4 regions of the Erwinia sp. L03-1 genome follow, and region 3 is predicted to be linked to each of the others. Evidence: predicted binding sites of a transcription regulator. Region 3 holds the regulator's gene; each other region holds the start of a gene.
The links. Region 3 encodes LexA, which represses DNA repair genes until DNA is damaged. Its sites were predicted from a motif close to TNCTGTATGTACATACAGNA; they were not measured.

Region 1 (7,392 bases), 1.3 Mb from region 3:
TCCAGGCTGCCACGGCGGCGATACAGGGCCTGGCGGGTGGAAATATCGGCCAGGCCATCAGCGGTGAGGCATCGCCTTATCTGGCAGAGCAGATCTACAAACTGACCGAAGGGAATCCTGAAGCGCAGGCGATGGCCCACGCGGTGGTGGGTGCTGTAACATCATACGCGGCCGGTAGCAGCGCCCTGGCAGGCGCAGCCGGAATCGCCTACTCTGTAAGACCCTCCCTTTACTTTGCTTCCCCGGGCCCGTCACATGCTCTATTTGAAGATATTTATTATTGGTTTTATCTGCCTGCTGCTGCTGTCGTTTGCGCAAAGTTATCTCAGTGCGAGCCACAGCGGCGTGGCGCTGAGCGGACAGAGTTGGTCTGGCGCCCGTCGTGATTCTGCCGGAATTGCCCCGGACGCGGCCGCTTTTCGCAACAGTGCGATAGTGCAGGTTTATACCGCGCCGACCTTTGGCTGGCGTGGCCTGGTGGCCGTTCATCCCTGGATTATCTTCAAAAAAGCAGGGGAAACGGTATTCACCCGTTACGAGGTGGTCAGCTGGGGCAGCAGCAACGTGGTGCGGCGTAACTACGCGCTTCCCGACGGCTACTGGTTTGGCGCTACCCCTCGTCTGCTGGCAGACCATCGCGGCAGTGCGGCCGAGGCGATGATCCCGCATATTGAGGCCGCCATCAAAAGCTATCCCTGGCCTCATACCTATCGCGTCTGGCCCGGCCCAAACAGCAACACATTTCTGGCGTATATTGGCAGGAAAGTGCCTGCGCTGAGGCTGGATCTGCCCGCGAATGCCATCGGGAAGGATTACCGCCCGCTGCATAATCTGGTTGGCCTGCCGCCGTCGGGCAGAGGCGTGCAGATCTCTCTGCTGGGGGCTTTAGGCCTGACGCTGGGCGCGGAAGAGGGAATTGAGTTCAATATTTCCGGCCTCAATTTTGGTATCGACGTTAAGTCGCCTGCGCTGCGTCTGCCCTTTATTGGGCGGATGGGGGCGAGTAAAGTCATTACCGACGCGCCTGCGGGGGGGTGAGGAGTGCTTCCGGGACCTTAATGAGCGCTTCTGGCAAGGTAGCGTCAGTCAAAGTCGAAATGATATCGGGGATCGGGCGAATGATTGCAGAGGAGAGCTGACGCCGACCGAATACTGTGTAAAAATACAGGCCATTCTGAACAAATGTGGTTGTCATGGCGCTAACAGTCGCGTTAAAAGCGCAAATTGCGGAGTGGTACAAGGCCCTCCAGCAGCAAATACCTGATTTCATCTCCCGCGCTCCTCAGCGGCAGATGATCGCTGAAGTGGCGAAAACGCTGGCGGGTGACGATGGTCGTCATCTGGCCATTGAAGCGCCAACTGGCGTCGGCAAAACGCTCTCCTACCTGATCCCCGGCATTGCCGTCAGCCGGGCTGAAGAAAAGCCGCTGGTGGTCAGTACTGCCAACGTCGCCCTTCAGGATCAGATATTCAGCAAGGATCTGCCATTGCTGAAAAAAATCATCCCCGACCTGCGTTTCACCGCGGCCTTTGGCCGCCGACGCTATGTCTGCCCGCGCAATCTTTCTGCCCTGGCCACCGACGAAGAGAAGCAGGGCGATCTGCTGCTGTTTCTTGATGATGATATGACCGCCAGCAAGGAGGAGCGGGCATTCTGCACCGGGCTGGAACAGAAGCGTAACCGCCATCAGTGGGATGGTCTGCGCGACCACTGCGACGATACCATCGAAGAGTCGCTGTGGCAGCGTTTGAGCACTGATAAGGCCAACTGTCTTGGTAGTAACTGCCACTGGTATCGCGAGTGCCCCTTTTACGTTGCCCGCCGCGAAATTGAGCAGGCAGATGTCGTCGTCGCTAATCACGCGCTGGTGATGGCGGCGCTGGAAACGGAATCGGTGCTCCCGCCGCCCAAAAATCTGCTGCTGGTGCTGGATGAAGGACACCATTTGCCGGACGTCGCCCGCGATGCGCTGGAAATGAGCGGTGATATCACCCCTGGCTGGACCACGCTCCAGCTCGATCTTTTTTGCCGTCTGGTTGAGCAGTGCATGGCGCAGTTCCGTCCGAAAAGGCCGCCGGCGCTAAGCAATCCGGAGCGGCTTAAAGCCCACTGTGAAGAAGTGCGTGAACAGCTCCAGCAGCTGTCACATTTGCTGGCGCAGTTTCTGCCGCCGGGTAATCAGGAGGGGGAGTACCGCTTTGAAATGGGTCTGCTGCCCGAGGAGATCCTCACCCTGTGCGCGCGGCTGTTTAAGCTTAGCGACGGCCTGCGCGGGCTGGCAGAGGCGCTGCTGAACGATTTAAGCGAAAAGTCCGGGCAGTATGATGTCGTTCGTCTGCACCGAACGCTGATCCAGATGAATAAGGCGCTGGGCTGGTTCGAGGCCAGCAGCAAGCTGTGGCGGCTGGCGGCAATGGAGCGGGCGTCGGGTGCGCCGGTGTCGAAGTGGGTGACGCGCGACCTCCGCGAGGGCAGCGCCCACCTGACCTTTCACTGTGCCGGGATCCGCGTTAGCGAGCAGCTGGAAAAGCTGCTGTGGCGTAAAATTCCTCATGTGGTGCTGACCTCGGCCACGCTGCGCTCGCTGAACAGCTTTCAGCGGCTACAGGAGATGTCCGGTCTGAGTGAAAAGGTGAGCGATCGCTTTGTCGCGCTGGACTCTCCCTTCAACCATATTGAGCAGGGCAGGCTGGTGATACCGCAAATGCGCTACGAGCCGATGCTGGCTACCGAGGTCGAGCATCTGGCGGAGATGGCGCACTTCTTCCGCCAGCAAATTAAAGAGGCAAAGCACAAAGGACTGCTGGTGCTGTTTGCCAGCGGGCGGGCGATGCATCAGTTTCTGGCTTATCTGCCCGAGCTGCGGTTAATGATGCTGGTGCAGGGGGACAGACCGCGACCGGCGCTGGTGGCGCTGCACCGTAAGCGGGTTGAGCAGGGTGAAACCAGCGTGCTGGTTGGGCTACAGTCCTTTGCCGAAGGGCTGGATCTGAAGGGCGACCTGCTTTCTCAGGTGCATATTCATAAAATTGCTTTCCCACCGGTGGACAGTCCGGTTATTTTGACCGAGGGAGAGTGGTTGAAAAGCCTGCGCCGCTATCCGTTTGAAGTGCAGAGCCTGCCCAGCGCCTCGTTTAACCTGATTCAGCAGGTCGGCAGGCTGATCCGCAGCCATACCTGCTACGGTGAAATCGTTATCTACGATCGGCGTCTGCTGACGAAAAGCTACGGCGCCCGCCTGCTGGGCGCACTCCCGGTGTTCCCGATTGAACAACCGGCGATGCCCGAGGGTAAGCTGCCCACGGTCAGCCCGATGCTGAGCGGCAGGAAATCGACCACGCGCCGTAAACGTTAATGAATCAACAGAGCAACCGCATGGACTACAAACAGATTATTAAAGAGATTGGGCGCGGGAAAAATCATGCCCGTGATATTGATTTTGCTACCGCGCGCGATCTTTATCGACACATTCTGGCGGACGAGGTGCCCGAGCTGGAGCTGGGCGGCATGCTTATCGCACTGCGCATTAAGGGTGAGGGCGAAGAAGAGATGCCGGGATTTTATGCGGCGATGCAGGAGCGGGTGACGCGTCTCACCCCCCCGGGCGGGCGGCCCATGCCCGTGGTGATCCCAAGCTACAACGGCGCGCGCAGGCAGGGGAATCTGACGCCGCTGCTGGCGCTGCTGCTTTCGGCGCTGGGGTTTCCGGTGCTGGTGCATGGGGTGAGCGACGACCCTACCCGAGTGACCAGCGAAGCGGTTTTCCGGGCGCTGGGCATTGATGCGGTAACGGATGCGGCCCAGGCGCAGGATAAACTTAATCGGGGGGAACTGGTGTTTATCTCCGTCGGCACGCTCTGCCCACCGCTGGAAAAACAGCTCTCTCTGCGCTGGCGGATGGGCGTACGTAATAGTGCGCATACCCTGGCGAAGCTGCTCACGCCCTTTGCCGAAGATGCGGCCCTGCGCCTCTCCAGCGTTTCTCACCCGGAGTATATTCCCCGGGTGGCGAAGTTTTTCCACGCCACTGGCGGCAGGGCGCTGCTGCTTAACGGTACGGAAGGTGAGGTATATGCTAATCCGCAGCGCTGCCCGGCTATCAGCCTGATCGCCGGTGCTGAGCCGGTTGTTCTGCTGCCGCGTCAGGAAGAGAGTGGGACTGGCCGCGATGCGCTGCCGGCAGAGAAGGACGCTGCCACCACGGCCGCGTGGATCGCGCGCTGTATGCAGCGTGAAATCGCGATACCGCAGCCGCTGCGTCAGCAGATTGCCTGCTGTTATGTGGCAACCGGGCGAGCGAGAGATGTTGAAAGCGCGCTTGTGCAGATTGAACAGGCCGGCTATTAAGCTGAATGCTGACTAGCTTGCCGGCAGGAGCTGCTCAGCCAGCGTACTCCACAGCGCAATGCCTTCGCCAATCATCTCATCGTTGAAGTCGTACTGCGCGTTATGCAGCGGAGGCGAAGCCGTCGCGCCATCTGCCCCAATCCAGAAATAGGCGCCGGGGCAGGCTTCCAGCATGCAGGCAAAATCCTCTGACGCCATTGAGGGGTTGACCTCCCAGTGTACGTTCTCCGCCGGAAGCAGCGACAGCGCACACTGACGCACCTTTAGCGCCTCGGCCGCGTTATTGGTGGTCACCGGATAGTCCGTCAGGTACTCGATCCGCCCTTCGATCCCCAGCGGGACGGTAAAGGTGGTGACGAAGGCATCGATCATCTCCCTCACTTTTGCCCGCACATCGGCCTGAAGACAGCGTAGCGTACCGCGCAGCACCACGGTCTCTGGAATAACGTTGATCGCCTCGCCGCCGTTGATTTGCGTGATGCTGACCACGGCGGACGCGAGGGGAGAGAGACGCCGGGCCGGAATGGTTTGCAGCGCCAGAATTAGCTGGGCAGCCGCGACCACCGGGTCGGCTCCGTTTTCCGGCATGGCGGCATGGCAGCTTTTGCCGTGCAGGGTGATTTCAAACGCGTCCAGCGACGCCATCATCGCGCCGCTGTTTACGGCCATATGGCCGACGGGCAGACCCGGCCAGTTGTGCATGCCATAGATAGCCGACATTGGAAACAGCTCAAACAGGCCATCGGCCACCATTTTACGCGCGCCGCCAAGATTCTCTTCGGCAGGCTGAAAAACGAAATGCAGGGTGCCGCTAAAGCGCCGCGTCGCGCTGAGATGCTTCGCCGCCGCTACCAGCATCGCGGTATGTCCATCGTGACCACAGGCGTGCATAACGCCCGGCTGCGTCGAGCGCCAGGCTGGATTGCCCGATTCGGTGATCGGCAGCGCGTCCATATCGGCCCGGAAGCCAATGGTGGGGCCGGGGCCATTTTCCAGCGTACCGACCACGCCTGTCCCGCCCAGGCCGGTATGCACCTGAAGCCCGGCAGCGCGCAGCTGTTCGGCCACCCAGCCGGAGGTTTTAATCTCCTGGTAGCCCAGTTCGGGCTGCGCATGCAGCTGTCTGCGCCAGCCGATAGCGTCTTCAATGAGCGAAACGGGGATAGCCATATCGTCCTCTCCTTCCGGGTGTTAGTCCTGTCATCTGGCTGATGTAAAGTAGCATAAAATGACTGCCCGCACCGTGCGCCTACAGCAGCATCCTCTCAATATCCTGCCAGCTATCTGCCCGACGATAGCCGGTCACCTGCAAATTGTGCGGGGCAGTATACAAAATGCCTTCACCGCAGAAATTTTCAAAGTTAAAGGCATTATCGTCGATCATGTAATCGGCATTGATAACGCTTTTAAGACCGCAGAACACAATATTTGTGGGCCTGATGGCCGGGAAATGCCGCTTAAGCCAGCTGAACTTGGCGTTAAATGAGGTGGGAACTTCCATTGCCGCCGTGGTAATGAATATCTCATAACGCTTGCTCAGTTCCGCAATCACCCGCTGGCTGTCGCCGATGACATCCAGGTCGGCAAAAAAGTCTGGATCGCTGGCCAGCACCATCATCTCATTGAGCATCTCAGGGTTTTTATGGCGCAGGTCGAAGAGGTTCAACTCGCTGGCGGTCAGCGACAGAGAAAAATGTGCGTTGACGGTATTGAGCATTTTAAGGTGGAAATCGGCAATAACTTCATCCATATCGATGGCAATTCTTTGCATTGTCACTCTCGTTCACTCCTGTTGTTGAAAGCGGCCAGACATTGTAGTGCCTGACCAGGATACAGCAGTTGCCTCCCGGCTACCACCCGGCGGCGCAGCCGGGCAGGTTAAGCGCCATCCATTTACTGACGGTTAACCCGCTACTTTCTGGCGTCCGGGCGCACCAGGTCAAAACGCAAATCGTCACTGATGGCGTAATAGGCGCTCGGGCCGCCCGCGCGGAGGATAGGATGGGCTTTAGCCGTCTGATAAATCCCCTCTTCCAGCAGGTCGTTATCGATATGAATGGCAACCACTTCACCCAACACCATCCACTGCTGGAGCTTCGCGCCGTCTGCGCCCTCCAGCTGAAGCACCTGCGTCAGTTTGCATTCAAAATTCACCGGGCTTTCCGCCACCATACTCACCGCCACCTGCGTGCCGGGGATGGCCGTCACGCCAGCCAGGGCGAACTCGTCTTCACCGGGCGGCACGCTGGCGGAGCTTTCATTCATTGCCACCGCCAGCTCGCGGGTAGCCAGGTTCCAGACAAACTCGCCGGTCTCGACAATATTGGCCACGCTGTCCTTCCAGCCCTGACTGGAAAAACCGATAATCGGGGGCTGGTAGTTAAAGCAGTTAAAAAAACTGTAGGGGGCGAGGTTACGGACACCGACGGCACTTTGCGAGCTGATCCAGCCAATTGGACGCGGGCCAACGATTGCATTCAGCGGGTCGTGCGGCAGGCCGTGGCCAAGCCGGGGTTGGTAAGAGTGGCGGGTACGCGACATGGTATCTCCTCAGAAAATGAATGACTCACTATAATAGCCGCTCCCGCAGGGAAAAAAGCCGGGAATGGTTTACGATTTTTACGCCAGCAGGTATCTTACGCGCCTTAAGATAAGAGAGCCGCCCATGAAAAATACCACCGTAAAAACTCAGCTACACCCACGTAACCGCCATCGCGGACGCTATGACTTCCCCGCGCTGATCGCCAGCCATCCGCCGCTGGCGACCTTTGTGTCGGTCAATCAGTACGGTGATGAGACGGTGGACTTTGCCAATCCGGCGGCGGTGAGAGTGCTCAACCAGGCGCTGCTCCACCACTTTTACCAGATTGAAAGCTGGGCGATCCCGGAAGGATTTCTCTGCCCGCCGATCCCAGGCCGCGCCGACTATCTGCATTATCTGGCGGACCTGCTGGCCGAAGATAACAAAGGCGTTGTGCCACGCGATCTCACCCTGCTGGATATTGGCTGCGGGGCTAACTGCATTTATCCACTGATCGGTCACC
Region 2 (7,392 bases), 1.5 Mb from region 3:
GGAAATGCCTCTGGCTGCGGTAGCAGCGCCTGTTCAATCACCGATTCTCTTGCCTCGGCGGGAAAGCCCTCTTTATCCGCCTGCAGGCCCAGTAAAATCACATAGTCTGCCTGCTGGCCTTTACTGGCATGGATGCTGGTGAAATCTATCTTCAGCCTCGGCCAGCGGGTTTTCGCCTTATCCAGCAGCTGTGGACGCAGGTAGTGATAGCGGGCAAGGATTAAAATCGGCTCATCCGGCGCTGCATAGCCGCTCATTTTGTCCAGCAACGCCTCCAGCTGTCCTTCTGGCAGCAGTGAAACGGCGCGTTTGCCCCCCTTGCTCAGGCTGTTCAACGGTTTTTTAAGCTGATGGGGATTACGCTGAATAAAGCGGTTTGCAATATCACCAATGCGATCGTTAAAGCGGTAGGTCGTATCAAGGAAGCAGCGATCGCCTTCACCAAAATGGTGATGGAACGCGGTGGTCAGCGTCATTTCTGCCCCACTGAACCGATATATCGCCTGCCAGTCATCGCCAACGGCAAAGAGCGAGGTTTGTTTGTTTTGCCTTCTTAGTGCGGCCAGCAGCGCAGCACGCTGCGGCGAGATATCCTGAAACTCATCAACCAGAATATGCTTCCAGGGGCTAATAAAACGGCCTTTATCCAGAATATTCACCGCCAGATGGATCAGGCCAGAGAAGTCTATAGCGCCCTCCTCTTTCAGCGCGCTTTTCCAGGCCTTAACCAGGGGGGCCATCAGTTTTACACGCTTAGAGAAAACGTCACGTATCGCCTCCGGTGCGGATGCAATCATCTCCGCCTGCGCCCCGCCGTGCATACGTATTAACCCCAGCCAACGTTCCAGCCGGCCCGCCAGCTTTTTAGCCAGTCGGTCATCCTGCCAGAATTCCCCTTCGCCAGGCGACCACGCCAGTTCATCCTGTAGCCACTGTCTCCAGCCGTTCGCGTGCGCTTTTTTCTCGCTGCACTGCTGACGCCAAACCGCAATTAGCAGCTTATGCCGCTCGCCACTGTCGGTCTCAAGCCTGCTTATCGTCGGAGATTTGTTACTCCCCTGGCTGATGATATTCAGTGCCAGGGAGTGAAAAGTACGGGCTTCTATGCCTTCCGCATCCAGCCGTATTCGGATGCGATCGTTCATCTCACCAGCGGCCTGATGACCAAAGGCCAGTAGCAGGATTTGCTCTGGCGCGGCCTGTCGCCGCATTAACAGCCATCCCGCTCGCGCGACCAGTACTGAGGTTTTGCCGCTGCCTGCTCCCGCCAGTACCAGCAGTGAATCCTCACCGTTGACCACCGCCCTCGCCTGAGAAGCATTGAGCGGAGAGGTTTCAACCCTGTTAAAAAAGTCTGCATACTGCTCCAGCATTTTTTCTGTCCAGCTGGTATTGCGCTGCTGGCGCTGTGCATCGCCGCTTTCCAGCCAGCGCAAACAAAACAGGGCCGCATCCCGGCAGTTATCAAACTCTTCTAATCGCGCAACGGGTAGCGGTAAAGAGGAAAAGGCTTCTGTAATCACGCTGCGCCAGTCAGCCACATCACTGCGCTTCAGCCATTTGTCCTGCTGTTCAAAGGTGTGGAGTTTTTCGACCAGACTCTCCAGTACGTCAGCAGCGACCAGGCTCATCTCTTCGCTCCAGAGCTGCCATGCGTGGCTGAGATGATGGTAAAAGCGCTGGGTTTCCTGCCATTCGGTGCCATGCAGCCGCACCACTTTGTCATCCGGCAGTGAGAACTCAAGCTCCCCCCAGACCAGACCTCGCTTGCACTTGATGGCTAACAGTTGATTAAACGGAATAAGGTATTCATGCTTTTCGCCACTGACCTCGACGCCGGCGCGTAGCAGCCGCACCCGATTGTAGGGATGTTGCGCCAGATGTTTACCCAGCGACGTTGCTTTCAGTTCCATGACGAGACCCTGGCTACTGTTGAATTCTCCAGGCGGTAGTTTACCCGGCGGGGGTGTACCGCTCCAGAGTTAAAAAACGGTATAATCAGTCCATTAAGCTATGCGACTCGTATTTACCCTAAGGATTGTCCCCATGCGTACTGTTTTAAACATTCTTAACTTTGTTTTAGGTGGCTTTCTCACCACGCTCAGCTGGCTGCTGGCCACGGTATTGAGCGTGGTTTTTATCGTCACGCTGCCGTTAACCCGCTCCTGCTGGGAAATCACCCGACTTTCCCTTGTGCCTTTTGGCAATGAAGCGGTGCACGTTGACGAGCTGTATCCTGACCGGAAGAGCGCGGTGCTGAACTCGGGCGGAACACTGCTAAATGTGCTGTGGTTTATTCTTTTCGGCTGGTGGCTATGCGTGATGCATGTTCTGACCGGCATTGCTCAATGCATCACCCTGATTGGCATCCCTCTGGGCATTGCCAACTTTAAGATTGCTGCTATCGCGCTCTGGCCAGTGGGCCGCCGTGTGGTTCCGGTTGAAGTGGCTCAGGCTGCCCGTGAAGCCAATGCCCGCCGCCGTTTTAACTGACTATGCAAATCACGCTTACGCGCGGCCTTCGGCGCTATGCCTACAATAGTGCCCTGCTTTACAACCTGCGGATATTTATCGCCCTTGCGGGGACCACCGGCTTACCCTGGTGGTTAAATCAAATAACCTGGACCATTCCGCTAACCCTTGGCGTGGTCGCCGCTGCGCTGGCCGATCTGGACGATCGCCTGAGCGGCAGATTGCGAAACCTGCTTATCACCCTGGTCTGTTTTTGCGTAGCGTCGGTTTCCGTCGAACTCCTTTCCCCCCAGCCCTGGCTGTTTACCGCTGGCCTGGCGGTGTCAACCTGGGGGTTTATTTTGCTGGGAGCGCTTGGCCAGCGCTACGCCACCATTGCGTTTGGTGCCTTGCTCATTGCTATCTATACCCTGTTAGGGATAGGTCTGTTCCCCCAGTGGTATCTCCAGCCCGTGCTTTTGCTGGTGGGCGCTGCCTGGTACAACCTGTTAACGCTGACCGGCCACGTCATTTTCCCTATTCGTCCGCTCCAGGAGAATATGGCCCGATGCTATGAGGGGCTGGCACTTTATCTTGATGCCAAGGCAGGCCTGTTCGATCCTGATGCCGAAGAGGGCGACAGCGACACCCTGATAGAGGTTGCAATGGCAAACAGTCAGCTGGTTGCCACGCTGAATCAGGCAAAAATCTCAATCCAGTCCCGCCTGCGGGGAGACCGGGGGCAGCGTGGTACGCGTCGGACGCTGCACTACTATTTTGTGGCTCAGGATATCCATGAACGCGCCAGTTCCTCGCACGTCCAGTATCACGCGCTGCGTCAGGAGTATCGCTACAGCGATATTCTTTTCCGCTTTCAGCGCCTGCTATCCATGCAGGCCGGTGCCTGCCGTCAGTTGGCCAACTGCATTTTGATGCGGGAAACTTACCAGCACGATGGCCGGTTTGAGCGGGTGTTTGTTCATCTTCAGGCCGCGCTGGACAGGCTAAAGAACACACAGCCCGCCAGTGGTGAAGTGAAAGCCATGCACTATTTGCTGAACAATTTGCGGGCCGTCGACGCACAGCTGGCCACAATCGAATCCGAACAGCTTCAGGCTGCTGGCACGCAAAGCCACGACAGCACGCTTTCCAGTGAAGGGCTCACGGGCTGGGCCGATATCAGGCTGCGGCTGAGTCGACACCTTTCCCCTGAATCGCCTTTATTCAGACACGCCGTTCGCATGTCACTTCTGCTCTGCGCAGGTTATACCTTTATTCAGGTAACTGGACTTCAACATGGCTACTGGATACTGCTAACCAGTCTGTTTGTTTGCCAGCCTAATTACAATGCCACCAAAAGACGGCTGGCTCTGCGTATCGCGGGCACGGTTATCGGTATCATCATCGGCCTGCCGCTGCTGTGGCTGGTGCCTTCGGTTGAGGGGCAACTGATCCTTATCGTGGTGACCGGCGTACTGTTTTTCGCCTTCCGCCAGTCTCAGTATGCCCATGCAACCATGTTTATTACCTTACTGGTACTGTTTTGCTTCAATCTACTGGGTGAGGGATATGAAGTCGCTCTGCCGAGAATTATTGATACGCTGCTGGGATGCGCGCTCGCCTGGCTGGCTGTTGCCTTTATCTGGCCCGACTGGCGCTTCAGGCGGCTCTCCGCCGTCGCTGAGCAGGCGGTGAGCGCCAACTGTCGCTATCTTGATGCCATCCTGGTGCAATACCATCAGGGTAAAGATAATCGCCTTGCTTATCGTATTGCGCGCCGTGATGCGCATAACAGCGACGCTGAGCTGGCATCTGTCGTGTCGGCGATTTCTGCCGAGAAAAATGCGGATGCCCCCCTGCGGGAAGCGGCCTTTCGTCTGATGTGTCTGAATCACTCCTTTCTCAGCTATATCTCGGCGCTGGGCGCTCACCGGGAAAAAATTCAGCATGAACTGATGCTGAAAGTACTGGAGGATGCTGTCTGCTATGTTGACGACGTGCTACAGGTTAAAAGCGTTGATGAGGTAAAAGCCACAGACGCACTGGCATGCCTTTCTGAGCGAATTGAAACCATGGAAGCCGACCCGGAGACGAAAGAGCCTCTCATTCTGCAACAGGTCGGCTTACTTATTGCGCTCCTACCCGAACTAGCGCAGCTGAGAAAGCAGGTCCTCATTAATAAGATTTAGGGGTATCCGTACCTTCATTGTGAGCACCGGAGCGTCATCCGGTGCCACTCCCGAAGTTCTTCTTTAATGTCATCAGGCAGCGCCTGATGATGACGCCCCAGTATCGCCCCCTGAAGCGCAAACAGGACGCTGATGCTGAGGTTCTTATTACAGGCCCGGAGCTTTAACCAGCTCTCCTTAGCCCCCTGTTCCCTCAGCATTTGTACGCTGCTGATCCCTACCCTTCTCAGTTCGAGTTCAAGACGTAAGCTCAGGTTGGGCAGATCCTTCAGTCTCCGGTTCTGTAAAACCCCTTCCCGATGCTTACGCGCCCCCTGCAGGCAAAGTTTGGACAAAGCGATCAGTTGCTCCTGCTGGCACCAGAGCGCCGGATCAACGCGATAATAATCCAGCGTCACCGGTATTCCTCTTTTGTTGAAACAGAGAGGTTCCATCTGGCGCTCAACCAGATAGGGCTTAGCCTGTTCACAGGCACGCAGATAAAGTTCCCCCTCGGCGATGAGCGCAAAAACCACTTTCCCCACTGACAGACTGTAACCGCCAAACTGGCTGCGACTGTCGATATGTCCTAATGCGGCCAGGTCACGCTTAGCCTGCTCAATTTTTACTTTTGAATCATGCATTTCTCTCTCCTTGTGCCAAAGCCGTCCTTACGTAAAACTTTTTCTTTCCTGCGCTGTAGAAAGTATGCAATCGACGTTAAGGGTTCAATGAATAATTGCCTGGAAGGACATTTACGTTTCTTTTTTGCGAGGCATTTTCAAAAAAATAAGGTTGATCTTTACCCACCCTGCCTATACTGTATATTCATACAGTAACCCTGAGAGCGAAGCCATTATGTATACTCATTCTCTGAAGCCACGTGTTCGCACCGCTGCTTTTAATTCAACTTCAGCCTGTGCCGGTGACACATCTCAGACTGAGGGCGCAACAGGCCTGATCAGCGAACTGAACTACAGTGAAAACCAGCCAGGCATGACGCAAATGCTGTTACTGCCTCTGCTTCAGCAGCTTGGTACGCAATCGCGCTGGCAGCTATGGCTAACGCCTCAGCAAAAATTGAGCCGCAGCTGGCTAATGCAATCGGGTTTACCGCTGGATAAAGTCATGCAGGTGAGTCAGTCAGGCGCTATCACTACCGTTGAAGCGATGATTAAAGCGCTGCAAACCGGCAATTACAGTGTGGTTCTGGGCTGGTTGCCCGGTGAAATTACGCTGGAAGATCGCCTCAGACTTCAGCATGCGGCTTCTGCAGGAAATGCTCTGGGATTGATCATGCGGCCCGATCGGACAAAAATCGTTATCTCCAGACCGTGCAACGGGATAAAAATTCACTCTACTTTGTATCATTAAGTAAAAATAAGAATTTTCTCATGATTATTTTCCATCAGGCCCGCGAATAGCGGCTGATAATGGGCTGGCGCGGCACAACAATGGTTTAGCAGCTCTTAAAACCTCTTCTTTTAGGATGAAACCTGTCCACAAATGTGAAAATTTGTGTGCGGAAGGAACTTTTTTTGCTGTTGTCGCTCACATCATACTTGTAACTTTGCTGGTACGTTGTAGACTTTACGTCGCCAGGGTGCTCAATAACCACCATTTTTTGGATGAGTCACAATCGAGCTTCATAACCCGGCGAAGGATTTAATCAAAGAGCTAATGAAAGCTCATTGCCTATTTGGATGATAACGAGGCGCAAAAATGAAAAAGACAGCTATCGCAATTGCAGTGGCACTGGCTGGCTTCGCTACCGTAGCGCAGGCCGCCCCGAAAGATAACACCTGGTACACCGGTGCTAAACTGGGCTGGTCTCAGTACCACGACACTGGTTACTACGGTAACGGTTATTCCAACAATGATGGCCCAACTCACGAGAGCCAGCTTGGCGCTGGTGCATTCGGTGGTTATCAGGCTAATCAGTACCTGGGCTTCGAACTGGGTTATGACTGGCTGGGTCGTATGCCTCACAAAGGCAACAACGTAAACGGCGCATTCAAAGCACAGGGCATTCAGCTGGCTGCTAAACTGAGCTACCCAATTGCTGACGATCTGGACGTTTATACACGTCTGGGTGGTATGGTATGGCGTGCAGACTCTACTCAGCAGAACACCCTGACTGGCAACCGTATCAGCGACCACGACACCGGCGTTTCTCCGCTGGCAGCTGTTGGTGTTGAATACGCACTGACCAAAAACTGGGCAACCCGTCTGGACTACCAGTGGGTTAACAACATCGGTGATGCAGGTACCGTTGGTACGCGTCCTGATAACGCCATGCTGAGCGTTGGTGTTTCTTACCGTTTCGGTCAGGATGATGCTGCTCCAGCTCCGGCTCCAGCACCTGCTCCGGCTCCAGTTGTTGAAACCAAGCGTTTCACCATGAAGTCTGACGTTCTGTTCACCTTCAACAAGGCTACTCTGAAGCCAGAAGGTCAGCAGGCTCTGGATCAGCTGTACACCCAGCTGAGCTCACTGGATCCTAAAGACGGTTCAGTCGTCGTTCTGGGCTTCACAGACCGCATCGGTTCTGAGCAGTACAACCAGAAACTGTCTGAGAAACGTGCTCAGTCCGTCGTTGACTACCTCGTTTCTAAAGGCATCCCATCTAACAAGATCTCTGCACGCGGTATGGGCGAATCTAACCCAGTTACCGGCAACACCTGTGACAGCGTGAAAGGCCGTAAGGCTCTGATCGACTGCCTGTCTCCGGACCGTCGCGTAGAAATCGAAGTTAAAGGTATCAAAGACGTTG
Region 3 (7,392 bases):
TTTTTTCAGCAGCTTACCCCTGACGGTTAATTCACAAAAGAGGTGCGCGAGGGGATTCGGCGTTTTGTGGCGGGCGTGATAACATAACAATTCGATCTGGCGTGAGGGGGAAGAAAAATGACCACTAGCAGTGCTGAAAAAATCCTGTCACAAGCGGAATCACTTTGTCAGCAGCGTAATGTAAGACTGACGCCTCAGCGTCTGGAAGTGCTGCGGCTGATGAGCGGACACCACGGGGCCATTAGCGCCTACGATTTGCTTGATCTGCTGCGCACCACGGAACCCCAGGCTAAGCCCCCTACCGTCTATCGCGCGCTGGATTTTCTGCTGGAACAGGGATTTGTTCATCGCGTTGAGTCTACCAACAGCTACGTTGTCTGCCATCATTTTGAGCAACCTTCCCACACCTCTGCCATGCTGATCTGCGATCGCTGCGGGTCTGTCGCCGAGAAGCACGCGGAAGGGGTTGAAAATATCCTGAATACGCTGGCCCTTAACTCAGGCTTTACCCTGTCCCATAGCATCATCGAAACGCATGGATTATGTCGGGACTGTAGCGAGGTTGAGGCCTGTACCCATCAGGACAATTGCCACCACGATCACACCCAAAATGCCGGTAAAAAGCGCGGACGCTAACCGGAATGCGAGAAACGCCCCCAGGAGATACATTCAGGACAATAAAGAGGTAAAGATCGCAGATCGTTGCTCAGGTTGGTGTGTACAGGATAACCACTCAGCCTGGATCGTATGATAACTGCCTGGGACAGGGTTTGGATGATTGCCGCTCAGGTGTGGTGTGGGTAAAGGTTGAAAAGGGGATGCGGAGTTTAAGCGGCACGGTCCATGTGCCTGGGTAGGAGTATCTTCCTGAAACGCTTTAATGCTGTCAGAGAAAAGAACTTACTTATCAGAAGCGGTGATTATTGTGGCTTTCCCAGTCGCTGACTTCTTTCTCAGCCTGGTCTTTTGCGTAGCCATAGCGCTCCTGAATTTTACCGACCAGCTGATCGCGTTTACCTTCTACGACCGTCATGTCGTCATCGGTCAGCTTGCCCCATTTTTCTTTCACTTTACCCTTCAACTGTTTCCAGTTACCGCCGGCTTCATCTTTATTCATCTTGTGTCTCCTGACTTTGAGTGTAAAGAGCTTTAGGTGTAAGAGATTTAGTACAATCGTCTAAGCATAACGCCTGGCAGCAATATAAAACGCTGCTGAACTGCTTAACCTAACGATAATTGTAGTAGAAGATGAGGGGATTGCACGGAACGACACGATAATAAGCGGCAGATTAAGACTATTCCTGCCCGGGTGGATAAAAAACTGTTTTTTATCAATGATTAACCAGGCGATGCAAGATACATTTCACTGACCCGAAGGCAAAAACCACGTTCCGTTGCGCTGGTGCCGCCGCCATATCGCGCCCTGCGTTAGCCCTCTTAACAGCAGAAAAACCGTGACCGCCAGCCACAGACCGTGATTCCCCAGCACCGGAACGGTAATCAGGGTCAGGCCATAACCCAGCGCCGCCAGTGCCATGCTGTTACGCATCTCTGCGGCGCGGGTTGCACCGATAAACATGCCATCCAGCAGGTAACACCAGACGCCGCATACCGGCAGAAGGACCTGCCAAATCAGGTAGCGATCCGCCTGCTGCTGTAAAGCAGGGATCGAGGTAAGCAGTGCGACAATATAAGGCCCGGCAAAGGCATAGAGCAGTGAGAAAAACAGCGCGACCCATCCCGCCTGACGGCATGCCGCGTGCCATATCAGCAGCACAAGATTCGCCAGCGTGGCAGGCGCGCTGAGCCAGCGGATATGCATAAACAGTGATGCCTGGTACTGCACGTCAGGATCGCCGCCGACCAGCGTCAGCGCCAGATGCGTAAGAGGGGATTGCAGGGCGATAAAAGCCAGTCCGCCCGCCAGCGCAATGCAGAGAGGCTGCATAAGCGCGCGTGCAAGCGCAGCTTTGTCACCCGGCACCGAAAGCCTGAGCGGTCAGTCCGGTGGTGCTCATGCGCAGAAAAAGCAGCAGCATAAACAGGAAGCTGGTGATGGTGGTGCCGATCGCAACGCCCGCAAGATAGACAGGCTTATCGAGGTGGCCAATGACAGCGGTATCGACCAGCCCCAGCAGCGGCACGGTAATATTTGAGAGGATCATCGGCAGCGCAAGCCGCCAGAGGCTTTTGTCAGCAGCGTTTAGAAATCGCATCGGTACCCACTGCGCGACGGGTGTCTGCGCAAGTCACTGTCATACACATCGTCTGCTGAGTGGTAGCCAACGATAAACTGACGCGCTGGCGAAGCGGCGCGTCAGTTAACAGTCAGTTAGAACGGATAAAACGGTTATCAAACCCAGTTACCGTTACGGATCACACCCACGGCAAGACCTTCAATCGACAGGGTCTGCTGGCGAAGATCGACGACGATCGGCTCGAAATCGCTGTTTTCAGGCAGAAGATGGACCGTGTTGCCCTGCTTTTTCAGCCGTTTGACGGTAACTTCATCATCAATACGTGCAACCACAACCTGGCCGTTACGCACTTCCTGGGTTTTGTGCACCGCCAGAAGATCGCCATCCATAATGCCAATATCTTTCATCGACATGCCACTCACGCGCAGCAGGAAGTCGGCGCTGGGTTTAAACAAACCTGGGTCAACCTTGTAGTGGCCTTCGATATGTTCCTGGGCCAGCAGCGGCTCACCGGCGGCGACGCGGCCAATCAGCGGCAGGCCTTCTTCGTCTTCCATCATCAGTCGAATGCCGCGCGAGGCACCGGACACAATCTCAATTACGCCTTTACGTGCCAGTGCCTTGAGATGTTCTTCCGCCGCATTTGGGGAGCGGAAGCCAAGCTGTGCGGCAATTTCTGCCCGCGTTGGCGGCATGCCGGTCTGGTTAATATGGGCGCGTATCAGGTCATAAACCTGTTGCTGTCTTACCGTTAGTGCTTTCATCCCGCCCCCTGGTTGTTTATACAGTCGACTGTGAGTATATACAGGTATTTGCGCAATGAAAACCTAAAGATGGACAAAAAACAGCAGTTTGTCTGATTCTGGAACGTCTATCGCATATGTGGCACTAACAACATCAGCCAGGTGGTCATCGCCATGAGAATAGTCAGCAGCACTGCCGCTGAACCCATATCCTTTGCGCGGCCTGCCAGCGGGTGCCGCTCACTGCCGATGCGGTCCACTATCGCTTCTATGGCGCTGTTAAGCAGTTCAACCACGACCACCAGCACCACCGAACCGATCAGCAGCACCCGGGTTATCGGCGTCACGTCCAGCCAGCAGGCCAGCACGATGGCGACAAGCGCCACAATGGCTTCCTGACGAAAAGCCGCCTCGTTTTGCCATGCCGCACGCAGTCCCTGCCACGAATAACCTGCGGCCTTGATAATTCTGGTCAATCCGGTGACGTTATTTGTCATAATGAGGGAACCCTTTGAACTGTTTAACGTCAATGTCTGGGTGGCGCACATTTTGCAACACCACAGATCTCACTGGCGCTTTCTGGTATGCTTGCCGCGCTTTGCTAACAAGAGGCTTCATGTTGTCTATGTCAGGTTGGCGTAATTTATATTATAACCTATTGAATTTACCGGTTAAATTCTTGCTAAAGAGTAAGGCGATCCCCGCCGAGCCGGTCGCTGAACTGGGGCTTGATACGTCGCGCCCTATTATGTATGTGCTGCCTTACGATTCAAAGGCCGATCTGCTCGCGCTACGTGAACAGTGTCGCAAACAGGATCTCCCCGATCCCTTAGATCCGCTGGAAATCGATGGGACAGTGCTGCCCCGCCATGTCTTTATTCATGACGGTCCGCGCGTATTCCCCTATTTTGTGCCGAATATTGAATCGGTAAAGCTGTTTCACGAATATCTGGATCTGCACCGCAGCAACCCGCTGCTGGACGTGCAGATGGTCCCGGTATCGGTGATGTTTGGCCGCGCCCCTGGCCGTGAGGTTCAGGGCGAGAGTCAGCCCCATCTTCGCGTGCTTAACGGCATTCAAAAGTTCTTCGCCGTACTGTGGCTGGGCCGTGACAGCTTCGTGCGCTTTTCGCCGATGCTCTCCCTGCGGCGCATGGCAACGGAGCACGGCACCGATAAAACCATTGCTCAGAAGCTGGCTCGCGTGGCGCGCATGCATTTTGCCCGCCAGCGCCTGGCCGCCGTTGGACCGCGCCTGCCCGTTCGCCAGGACCTGTTCAACAGGCTCCTGCAGTCCAGGGCGATTGCTAAAGCAGTAGAGGACGAAGCGCGCAGCAAAAAAATCCCCTTTGAAAAGGCTCAGCAGAATGCCGTTGAGCTGATGGAGGAGATTGCCGCCGACTTCTCTTATGAAGCCATACGCCTGACCGACCGCATTATGGGCTGGACGTGGAGCAAGCTTTATCAGGGTATTAACGTTAACGGCGGCGAGCGCGTACGCCAGCTGGCGCAGGATGGACACGAGATAGTCTATGTTCCCTGCCATCGCAGCCATATGGATTATCTGCTGCTCTCCTACGTGCTCTATCATCAGGGGCTGGTGCCGCCGCACATTGCTGCCGGGATCAATCTGAACTTCTGGCCTGCCGGGCCGATATTCCGCCGCCTTGGCGCGTTCTTTATCCGCCGTACCTTTAAAGGCAACAAACTCTACTCCACGGTATTCCGCGAGTATCTGGGCGAGCTGTTCACCCGCGGCTACTCGGTCGAGTATTTTGTTGAGGGCGGACGTTCGCGCACCGGTCGCCTGCTTGATCCGAAAACCGGCACGCTGTCGATGACCATTCAGGCCATGCTGCGCGGCGGCAACCGTCCAATCACGCTGGTGCCGATCTATATCGGCTATGAACACGTTATGGAGGTGGGCACCTATGCGAAGGAACTGCGTGGCGCGACCAAAGAGAAAGAGGGCTTTTTACAGATGGTGCGCGGGTTACGCAAGCTGCGCAACCTGGGTCAGGGCTACGTCAACTTTGGCGAGCCGCTGCCGCTGGTCACTTATCTGAATCAGCGCGTCCCGGAATGGCGCGACGCCATCGATCCTATCGAAGCGCAGCGTCCCGCCTGGCTCACCTCCGCAGTTAACGACATCGCCTCGCAGGTGATGATGCGTATAAACAACGCCGGGGCGGCTAACGCCATGAACCTCTGCGTCACCGCCCTGCTGGCCTCGCGCCAGCGCTCGATGACGCGCGAACAGCTGATTGCACAGCTCGAGTGCTACGTACAGCTACTGCGCAACGTGCCCTACTCACCCGATGCCACGGTGCCGGATATGACCCCGGAGGCGCTGCTTGATCATGCGCTGGGCATGAACAAGTTTGAAATCGAGCAGGATAATATTGGCGAGATCATCATCCTGCCGCGCGAGCAGGCGGTGCTGATGACCTATTACCGCAACAATATTCACCATATGCTGGTCATGCCGTCGCTTATCGCCGTCCTGGTCATGCAGCATCGCGAGCTTACCCGAGCCGAACTGCTGCGCCAGATAAGCGTCATCTATCCGATGCTTAAAAGCGAGCTGTTCCTGCACTGGAACAGGGAAGATCTGCCGACGGTGCTTAATGGACTGGTCAGCGAAATGGCCCGCCAGGGCCTGCTCACCGCTGATGAAGAGAGTCTGCGCCTCAGCCCGGCTCGTTTCCGCACCCTGCAGCTGCTGGCGGCGGGCGTTCGCGAAACGCTACAGCGCTACGCCATCACCTTCTCCATCCTCAGCGCCAACCCGTCAATCAACCGGGGTACGCTGGAGAAAGAGAGCCGGACCATGGCTCAGCGCCTGTCTGTGCTGCACGGCATTAACGCGCCGGAGTTTTTTGATAAGGCGGTCTTCTCCACGCTGGTGCTGACGTTACGTGACGAAGGCTATATCAGCGACACCGGCGATGCCCATGTAGAGCAGACGCAGCGGGTCTATCATCTACTGGCCGAGCTGATTACGCAGGAAGTGAGAATGACCATCGAGAGCGCGGCGGTACACGAGTAGCCTGTCGCGTGAGTGATAATCAGGCTTACGACGTAACGCTGCCCAGTCAGCATGAGTAGCCTGGTGCATAAGTGATAATCAGGGCGATGAGGGATCATCGCCCTGAGCAGGCTCTGGTTCTGGCTCAATAATCCCGCGATCTATCATCGCCTGCGCGATGGTACCCTGCCAGTGCCGGGCCGTTTCCTGAGGGGGCGTATTTCGCAGCCTGCCGGCCAGCTGCATCGCGCACGCCTCAGTAAACGCGTTGCACGCCACCCGGTCTTTGTTGCTGTGCAAAAACTCCAGCTGGCTGTTAGCATCCAGCCTGCTGAAGATGGCATTCATCAGCCTGTCTTTATGCGCCTGCGACAGCTCCTGCCAGGCCTGATTCGGCAGCGACTCATCAACGATGCCCACGCTGCGGCTGAGATGACTTTTCTCGAGGGTAGCAACCAAATTGTTCGCGCCAAAGCGCCGCATCTCCGGCTCGCTATTCCACATATCCTCCAGGCTTAGCTGACATTGCAGCATCACCGCCTGTTCCTGCCCCGTACGGGACACGCCAGGCATACCTGATTCCGTCAGCCCAAGGATCAAATCGTGCAGCGCCTGACGATCGTCCGAGTCGGCCATCTCTTTCATCACCTCCTGGCTGCTCAGCAGGAAGTTGAGGTAGCCGACAATCGACGCGACTTTATTGAGCGTATACCCATGAGAAACGGCGGCGTTTGCCCGCAGCTCACTCACCCCGGCGGTATTTCGCTGGCTGTCGCTTAACGCCGTGGCTTCGTTTTTCCCCACCTGGCGTAGCCTCTCGCTCAGAGGCTTATGTAAAAGCTTCTGCTGCTGCTCCGGCGTCAGGGCATCGTTCACCAGCTTATTGGCCAGATCCCGCGCGGCCTGCGCGGTGAAGGGCGGCCTGTCGAGCTGCATCTCTCTGCTCAGCATCCAGAACCGCTCGATCAGCTCGGGCTTGTTCTCCTGACCAAAGGATAAACGCATCATCTTGCCGTCATAGCCAGGCAGCGTGCCAATTCCCCCCATATTGCTTTCGGTAAAACCAAAAGAGCCCCTGGCGCGGATCAGATTACCATCAACCATATCAACCGGATTAATGGTCAGCGTTTCGTCGCTATCACCGCGTATCAGGAATTTAGGTAAACGCTCATTGGGCTGGTGAGTAAAACTATCAAACATCGCGAAGGGTTTATCGGGGCGGTGTCCGGCGAAGCGGGTATGACCATTTTCTCCGTTAAAGCAGTGCTTAACGACAAAATTGGCATTATCAATGGCGGTTTTTAACATCTCGGGTTCAGATTTTATGGCTGCGCCGGTGAGATGCGTCAGCAGCTGGCTTTCATCATTGCCAAACCAGTTCTGGCTCGCTTCGTAGCGTCTGAACTTCGCCTGCGCACTTTCA
Region 4 (7,392 bases), 1.4 Mb from region 3:
GATCGTTGGTCCCCACCGAGACGAAATCAACGCGCTGCGCCAGATGCCCGATCATAAAGATCATTGAGGGAACCTCAATCATCACGCCAATACGCGGTACCGGGATAGCGTATCCCAGCATCTCTTCCACCTCACGCGCGGCGCGGTCGATCAGCCGCCTGGCCTCGTCGATTTCATCAATGCTGGTGATCATCGGCAGCAGAATACTGAGGTTATCGCTGGCAACGTTGGCCCGCAGCATTGCCCGGACCTGCACGAGGAAAATTTCCGGCTGATCCAGCGTCAGGCGGATCCCCCGCCAGCCCAGGCAGGGGTTCTCTTCGCTGATCGGCATATACGGGAGCTGCTTATCGGCTCCGATATCCAGGGTGCGCAGCGTTACCGGCTTACTCAGAAACAGCTGTAGCATGCCCTGGTACTGTGCCACCTGCTCCTCCTCCGAGGGGAAGCCGTTTTGCAGCATAAAGGGAATTTCAGTGCGGTACAGCCCGACGCCATCCACCCAGCTGCCAAGCGACTTTTCATGCTCGGCACTCAGGCCCGCATTAAGCATCACCTTCACCCGTTCGCCACTTTTTAGCAGGGCCGGCCGCTCAACCACGTCTTCTGCCAGCTTGCTCAGCTCGTTCTCTTCACTGATAAGCCGCTGGTATTCCTGCACCAGTACCGGTTCCGGATCCACCAGCAGCTCGCCGCGATAGCCATCGACGATCAGCAGCCTGCCATTTAGCAGTTCAGGCTGGATATCAGCGCCCATCACCGTTGGGATCCCCATGGCGCGGACCATAATGGCCGCGTGGGAATTGGATGCGCCATCCCTGACCACTACGCCAGCCAGCCTGTCGTGCGGCAGCTCGGCCAGCGTGGTCGCGGTCAGCTCATCAGCCACCAGCACAAAGCGCTCAGGCCAGGTATTGGTGCCCTGAATGGTATCATCAAGGTGAAAGACCAGCCGCTGCCCCAGCACGCGCAGATCGCCCGCGCGTTCGCGCAGATAGCTATCCTGCAGGCTGGCAAACTGGGCAGCGAATTTTTCGATGACCTTTTTGACCGCCCATTCAGCAACCGATCCAGCATCGATCTCAGCAAAGAGATCCTTTTTCAGGCGGGCATCGCTCAGCAGGTGCGAGTAAAGATCAAAGATCGCCGCGCTCTCTTTGTGCACCCCCGCCGTGAAGCGTTTACTGTAGCGACGGAATTCAGCTGAAGCCTCATCCATCGCCAGCGACAGCCGCTCACGTTCGCGTTGCGCATCCAGCGTAGAGGCGGCAAAGATGTTATCCAGCGAGGGCTGCGTACTGTCCACCCACCCTTCGGCCACGGCGACGCCGGGTGATGCGGCCAGCGCTTTTATGCGGGTTTGTCGGTATTGCCCAAACAGCGCGTTAAGCTGCGACTGCGAAAGAATCGCCGCCATCTGCGTGGCGAGCGTGACCAGAAACGACTCTTCGCTCTCGTCAAACTGTCGGTGCTCACGCTGCTGGACCACCAGCACGCCGAGCAGCTGGCGACGGCTGATGATGGGGACGCCAAGAAACGAGCGAAAGCGCTCTTCTTTTACGGAAGGAACATATTTAAAGCTGGGGTGGCTCTGCGCATCTGCCAGGTTAATCGGCTCGGCCAGCCGTCCTACCAGCCCGACGATCCCTTCGTCAAAGGCCAGCGCAACCGTACGACCACGCGGTTTTTTCAGCCCGCGGGTAGCCATCAGGTAATAGCAGCGGCGGTCATGATCGGCCAGATAAACCGAACAGACCTCGATATCCATCGCCAGAGAGATTTCGTTGACCAGAATATCGAGCGCCTCGGTAAGCCGTGGGGCGCCCGCAACTTTTTCAACTATTTCGCGTAGCTGTGTGAGCATAATCCGGGTGGCCTAACCTCTCTTCCGTCGATAGAGCGCATTTCGCTGTACGGGGATCTCCTGTAACGGCATGACCACGCCGGAAAACTCCTTCATGACCCGGCGGTAGACGTCGCGTTTAAAAGAGACAACCTGGCGAACCGGATACCAGAAGCTGACCCACCGCCAGCCGTCGAACTCCGGCGTGCTGCTGGTCTGCATGTTGATGTCCGCGTCATTGCACATAAGCTGCAGTAGAAACCATTTCTGTTTCTGGCCGATACACACCGGCTTTGTGTCCCAACGCACCAAACGTTTTGGCAATTTGTATCGTAACCAGTTTCGGGTTGAGGCAAGAATACGAACATCCTTACGATGAAGGCCAACTTCCTCGAAGAGTTCGCGGTACATGGCCTGTTCCGCCGTCTCGCCAGGGTTGATCCCCCCCTGCGGGAACTGCCAGGAGTGCTGACCATAACGCCTGGCCCACAGCACCTGTCCCTGTCTGTTACAAATTACGATACCAACATTCGGGCGGTAGCCATCATCATCGATCACTGGACTACCTCAAACTAAAACTCGGATGTTCTGATTGTTTCATACTCCTTAGAGGCGGTAAACCACTGCTTTACACCCTGAATGGGGGCCTGATAAGGGATAACTCACACCGCTCAACAAAGTTATAAACAGAAATCGTCGATTTTGACCGATCTTATTCACCTTTTCTGTGGATAGCTTTGTGCAGAACTCATTTACCGTTTGGGGAAAACTTTCTGAAGCCCTTTACAGCCGTCTCGCTGAGATGACATTAACCCCTTATCGTGCATAGGATTTATCTGCATTTCACGCTGATTAAGGGGGGGATCAAACTGCCCACAGCTTAGAAAGATCGTTAGCTGGTGAAAGATCGAGCACTGGAGTTTTTATCCACAGGTTATGCTGGTATCCCAGGCATAAATTGGCTGAAATATGGTAAAAGTGCCGCCGTCAAGGCTGTAAATCGAAACAGTGTTAAGGTAAATCATGAGTTATCCCATTTTTCTGTGGATAACAGGGGGTGAGATCCTGTTCATTGTGGCTGACAACCGGGGCATAAGATCCTGCCGTGCTGACGTTCCCCCCTTTTGCAAAGATAAAAAAGCGCTGTTTATCATGCTATTATTATTGTTTTCCGCAGCCCGGGAACAAACTTTTACTGCGGCAGAAAAGAGTGCTGTTTTTTTGAACAACAACCGGGAGTTATTCATGTCCCCTGATTTCATCCCCCTGCCCCCGCCGGAAAATGAAGATCTGCTGCTCGAACGCGCCAGCAGTCTGGCGGGCTATACGCTGGGTGAACTGGCGCAAAGGGCCGGCCTTCCCATTCCGCAGAATTTGAAAAAAGATAAAGGCTGGGTGGGGATGCTGCTGGAAATGTATCTGGGCGCCAGCGCGGGCAGTAAGCCCCAGCAGGATTTTCCGGAGATTGGCGTAGAGCTAAAAACGATCCCCATTGATGCGCGGGGCCGTCCGCTGGAGACCACGTTTGTCTGTGTCGCTCCCCTTACCGGCAATAGCGGCGTGGTGTGGCAGACCAGCCATGTGCGTCATAAGCTGGTGAGAGTCCTGTGGGTGCCGGTCGAGGGCGAGCGCGCCATACCGCTGGCGCAGCGCCGGGTTGGTGCACCGCTGCTGTGGAGCCCGGATCGGGAAGAAGAAGCTCAGCTCCGGCGAGACTGGGAAGAGCTGATGGATATGATTGTACTGGGTCAGGTTGAACGGATTACCGCCCGGCACGGCGAGGTATTGCAGATCCGCCCTAAAGCCGCCAACAGTAAGGCGCTTACCGAAGGCATTGGTGAAAATGGTCAACCGATTGCGACTCTGCCTCGTGGTTTTTATCTGAAGAAAAACTTCACGGCTTCGCTGCTGGCCCGCCATTTTTTGCTTTAGCTTAGCGTACTGATGCGTATACTCCTCGTTTAACTTTCGTTTAGGATAAGACGCCTGTATGTTTGAATGGATTGCAGATCCGAACGCCTGGCTGGCACTGGGCACGCTGACGATTCTGGAGATCGTCCTCGGTATTGATAATATTATTTTCCTCACCCTGGTTGTGGCTAAGCTTCCGAAAAACCAACAAAATGCCGCGCGCCGCACCGGTTTAGCGGGCGCAATGCTAATGCGCCTTGCCCTGCTCGCCTCCATCGCCTGGATTACGCGCCTGACGACGCCGCTATTTACCCTGATGGAACACCCTTTTTCCGCACGCGATCTGATCCTCTTCTCGGGTGGACTCTTTTTGCTGTGGAAATCCGGTAAAGAGATCTACGACACCATTCAAGGCAGTGACGAAACGCATGAAACCCAGGTTAACTCTTTTATGGGTGCCATCGTACAGATCGTGCTGCTGGATATTATTTTCAGCCTGGACTCGGTCATTACGGCGGTAGGGTTGTCGGATCACCTGATTATAATGATGGCGGCGGTGGTAATTGCGGTGGGCGTGATGATGTTTGCAGCGAAATCCATTGGTGAATTTGTTGAGCGGTATCCCTCGATTAAAATCCTGGCGCTGGCCTTCCTTATTTTAGTGGGCTTCACCCTGATCCTCGAAAGCGTTGAGCTGCATGTGCCAAAAGGCTATATCTATTTCGCGATGTTTTTCTCGATGGTCGTGGAGTGCCTCAACCTGCTGCGCGCTAACCGACGCACGGCCTGAATTCAACGGGTTAGGCCGGGCTGCCACGGAGATGTTAGCCAAAAAGTCAATGGCGGCCCGTGCTCATTACGCATTTTCAGAGTGATACGGTTACCTTTTACCGTTTTATGCGCTATTACTACTGCTCCAGTCACAGGCTTACGGGAGCGGAGAATGAAATATATGTTTGGCGCGGTGGCGCTGATGCTGGCCTTACTGGTTAGCGGGTGCAGCAGCGATTACGTGATGGCAACCAGGGATGGCAAGATGATTATGACCCAGGGTAAGCCTGAGATTGATAAAGAGACCGGACTGGTGAAATATACCGATCGATCCGGCCACGAATTACAAATCAACGGTGACGACGTTTCCTCCATCGTTGAGCGATAAGTTCATTACCGCCACCTGTATTCCTTCGCCGGTGGCGCGAGAAACATTTCCCGACTAATCCCCCCTTCCCCCTGCTGCGCCCGACGGTTATAGTCAGGTGCCGGATCGTAACGCGCAGCGTTGTGTCAGCATCCGCAGCGCGATGTTCAGGTTCAGCTTTTAATAATGAAAAAGGAAGCCGGCAAATGCACTATCACCGTATCCCCCACAGCAGCCTGGAAGTCAGTTCTCTGGGGCTGGGCACCATGACGTTTGGTGAGCAAAATAGCGAAGCCGATGCGCACGCGCAGCTCGATTTAGCCGTGCAGTCCGGTATTAACCTGATTGATACCGCCGAGATGTATCCGGTGCCGCCGCGCCCTGAAACACAGGGATTAACCGAAAAATATATTGGCAGCTGGCTGAAGGCGCGCGGTAACCGCGACAGGATCGTACTGGCTTCCAAGGTGGCCGGCCCGGTTCGCGGCGCCGATGCCTCTATCCGACCACAGCAGGCGCTGGATCGTAAGAATATCCGCGAAGCGCTGGATGCCAGCCTCAAACGTCTCAACACCGATTATCTCGATCTTTATCAGCTGCACTGGCCCCAGCGTCAGACCAATTTCTTTGGCAAGCTGAACTATGAATACAGTGATAATACGGCGCCCGTGACGCTGTTGGAGACCCTCGAAGCCCTCAATGAGCAGGTCCGCGCAGGCAAAATTCGCTATATCGGCGTCTCGAATGAAACGCCATGGGGCGTGATGCGCTATTTGCAGCTGGCTGAAAAGCACGAGCTGCCGCGCATTGTCAGCATCCAGAACCCCTACAGCCTGCTAAACCGCAGCTTTGAACTGGGCCTGGCGGAAATCAGCCAGCACGAAGGGGTAGAGCTGCTGGCTTACTCGAGCCTGGCCTTTGGTACGCTGAGTGGAAAATACCTCAACGGTGCGAAACCCGCGGGCGCGCGTAATACCCTGTTCAGCCGTTTTACGCGCTACAGTGGCGAGCAGGCAGAGCTGGCGATTGCAGAATATGTCGCGCTGGCTAATAAACATGGCCTGGATCCCGCTAAAATGGCGCTGGCTTTTGTCCGCCAGCAGCCGTTCGTGGCCAGTACCCTGCTGGGCGCGACCACGCTGGAGCAGCTACAGATTAATATTGACAGCTATGCGCTGACGCTGGATGAAGAAGTATTAGAGGGGCTGGAAGCGATTCACCGTCGTTACACCTATCCGGCGCCGTAAGGCGGCCCGGGTGGCAGAGCGAGACGGGTGACGCAGACGCGTCACCCGATAAGATTACAGGTCAGTTGTGCTGGCCTTTTTTTGCGCCAGATGCCAGCCCCACAGCACCGCCATCGACAGAGCAAACAGCGCACCGAAACCTACGCCGGTGGCAACCGGCGGCGCACCCAGCTTTATCGCCAGCGTATAGAGCGCCAGCATAAGCAGCATGGCGCTGTTTTCACCGAGATTCTGCACCGCAATCGCATTGCCTGCGCCCACGCTGGCCTTGCCGCGCATTTGCAGCAGCGCGTTAAGCGGCACAACAAAGAACCCACCCAGCACACCTATCAGGATAAGCAGCAGGTAGGCTCCCACCTCTGCATGCTGCAGTGAGAAAAACACCACCGCCACGCCGATCAGTACGCCCGCCGGCATGCAGCGCCCTACCGTCTTCAGCGTGACCAGCTTTGCCGCCGCCGCCGCACCGAACACAATCCCGATTGCCACCATGGCGTTCAGCAGCGTAGGCGTTTTATTGTCGGTGATGCCCAGTGCCACCGGTACCCACAGCACTAACAGAAAGCGCAGCGTAACGCCCGCGCCCCAGAACAGGCTGGTGCCCACCAGCGAGAAGCGGGTTTCGCCGTCGCGCCACAGCGTCCGGCAGGCGCTGAAAAAGGAGGCAGACATTTTACCCGGATGCCACGGCTGGCCCGGACGCGCCACCGCCAGTTTAGGGATCATGACGTTGGCCGCCACGGCCAGTCCATAAGCCACCACGCAGGCCAGCAGCGCCGCAATCAGGTGCCAGTCCGCCAGTACGCCTCCGGCAATGGAACCCAGCAGAATAGCGGCAATGGTCGATGACTCCATCAGGCCATTGGCTTTTACCAGCGTCTCGCCGTTGGTCAGCTCGCCCAGGATGCCGTACTTGGCTGGGGAGTAAGCCGCCGCGCCCACGCCAACCAGGCTGTAGCCGATAAAGGGGTTAAAGCCAAAGCAGATAACCAGTGCGCCCAGCAGCTTGAGGGCGTTGGCAAACATCATTACCCGCCCTTTGGCAAAGCTGTCTGCCACCTGCCCGACAAAAGGCGCGAGGAGGATGTAGGTCGCCACAAATACCATCTGTAATACCGGCTGGCTCCAGTCGGGATAGACCTGCTGCTTAAGCACCGCCAGGGTGGCAAACAGCAGGGCGTTATCGCCGAATGCCGACAGAAACTGCGCGGCAATTACCGCCAGCATTCCCCGGGAAAACAGCCCCTCGCTGC

Region 1: the regulator LexA is predicted to act here: its motif matches at 1,151-1,170, upstream of dinG (ATP-dependent DNA helicase DinG).
Region 2: the regulator LexA is predicted to act here: its motif matches at 5,438-5,457, upstream of sulA (SOS-induced cell division inhibitor SulA).
Region 4: the regulator LexA is predicted to act here: its motif matches at 2,835-2,854, upstream of mutH (DNA mismatch repair endonuclease MutH).

Annotation. Positions count from the first base shown of each region.
Region 1 is NZ_CM178762.1:2,996,525-3,003,916, reverse strand. It holds gene AC4PCC_RS13850 (hypothetical protein) at 1-386, shown strand, start outside; gene AC4PCC_RS13845 (DUF3750 domain-containing protein) at 271-1,038, shown strand; gene dinG (ATP-dependent DNA helicase DinG) at 1,194-3,356, shown strand; gene ybiB (DNA-binding protein YbiB) at 3,377-4,348, shown strand; gene AC4PCC_RS13830 (M20 aminoacylase family protein) at 4,361-5,518, opposite strand; gene AC4PCC_RS13825 (5' nucleotidase, NT5C type) at 5,598-6,119, opposite strand; gene AC4PCC_RS13820 (flavin reductase family protein) at 6,260-6,889, opposite strand; gene rlmF (23S rRNA (adenine(1618)-N(6))-methyltransferase RlmF) at 7,014-7,392, shown strand, end outside.
Region 2 is NZ_CM178762.1:2,844,007-2,851,398, forward strand. It holds gene helD (DNA helicase IV) at 1-1,913, opposite strand, end outside; gene AC4PCC_RS13190 (YccF domain-containing protein) at 2,047-2,493, shown strand; gene yccS (YccS family putative transporter) at 2,496-4,640, shown strand; gene AC4PCC_RS13200 (TfoX/Sxy family DNA transformation protein) at 4,655-5,263, opposite strand; gene sulA (SOS-induced cell division inhibitor SulA) at 5,478-5,993, shown strand; gene ompA (porin OmpA) at 6,342-7,392, shown strand, end outside.
Region 3 is NZ_CM178762.1:4,314,749-4,322,140, forward strand. It holds gene zur (zinc uptake transcriptional repressor Zur) at 118-636, shown strand; gene AC4PCC_RS19800 (CsbD family protein) at 908-1,117, opposite strand; partial or broken gene AC4PCC_RS19805 (MATE family efflux transporter) at 1,364-2,216, opposite strand; gene lexA (transcriptional repressor LexA) at 2,354-2,962, opposite strand; gene AC4PCC_RS19815 (diacylglycerol kinase) at 3,070-3,438, opposite strand; gene plsB (glycerol-3-phosphate 1-O-acyltransferase PlsB) at 3,567-5,990, shown strand; gene AC4PCC_RS19825 (hypothetical protein) at 6,069-7,392, opposite strand, start outside.
Region 4 is NZ_CM178762.1:810,309-817,700, reverse strand. It holds gene ptsP (phosphoenolpyruvate--protein phosphotransferase) at 1-1,864, opposite strand, end outside; gene rppH (RNA pyrophosphohydrolase) at 1,877-2,401, opposite strand; gene mutH (DNA mismatch repair endonuclease MutH) at 3,089-3,775, shown strand; gene AC4PCC_RS03750 (TerC family protein) at 3,834-4,544, shown strand; gene AC4PCC_RS03745 (YgdI/YgdR family lipoprotein) at 4,698-4,913, shown strand; gene AC4PCC_RS03740 (NADP(H)-dependent aldo-keto reductase) at 5,099-6,139, shown strand; gene lplT (lysophospholipid transporter LplT) at 6,194-7,392, opposite strand, start outside.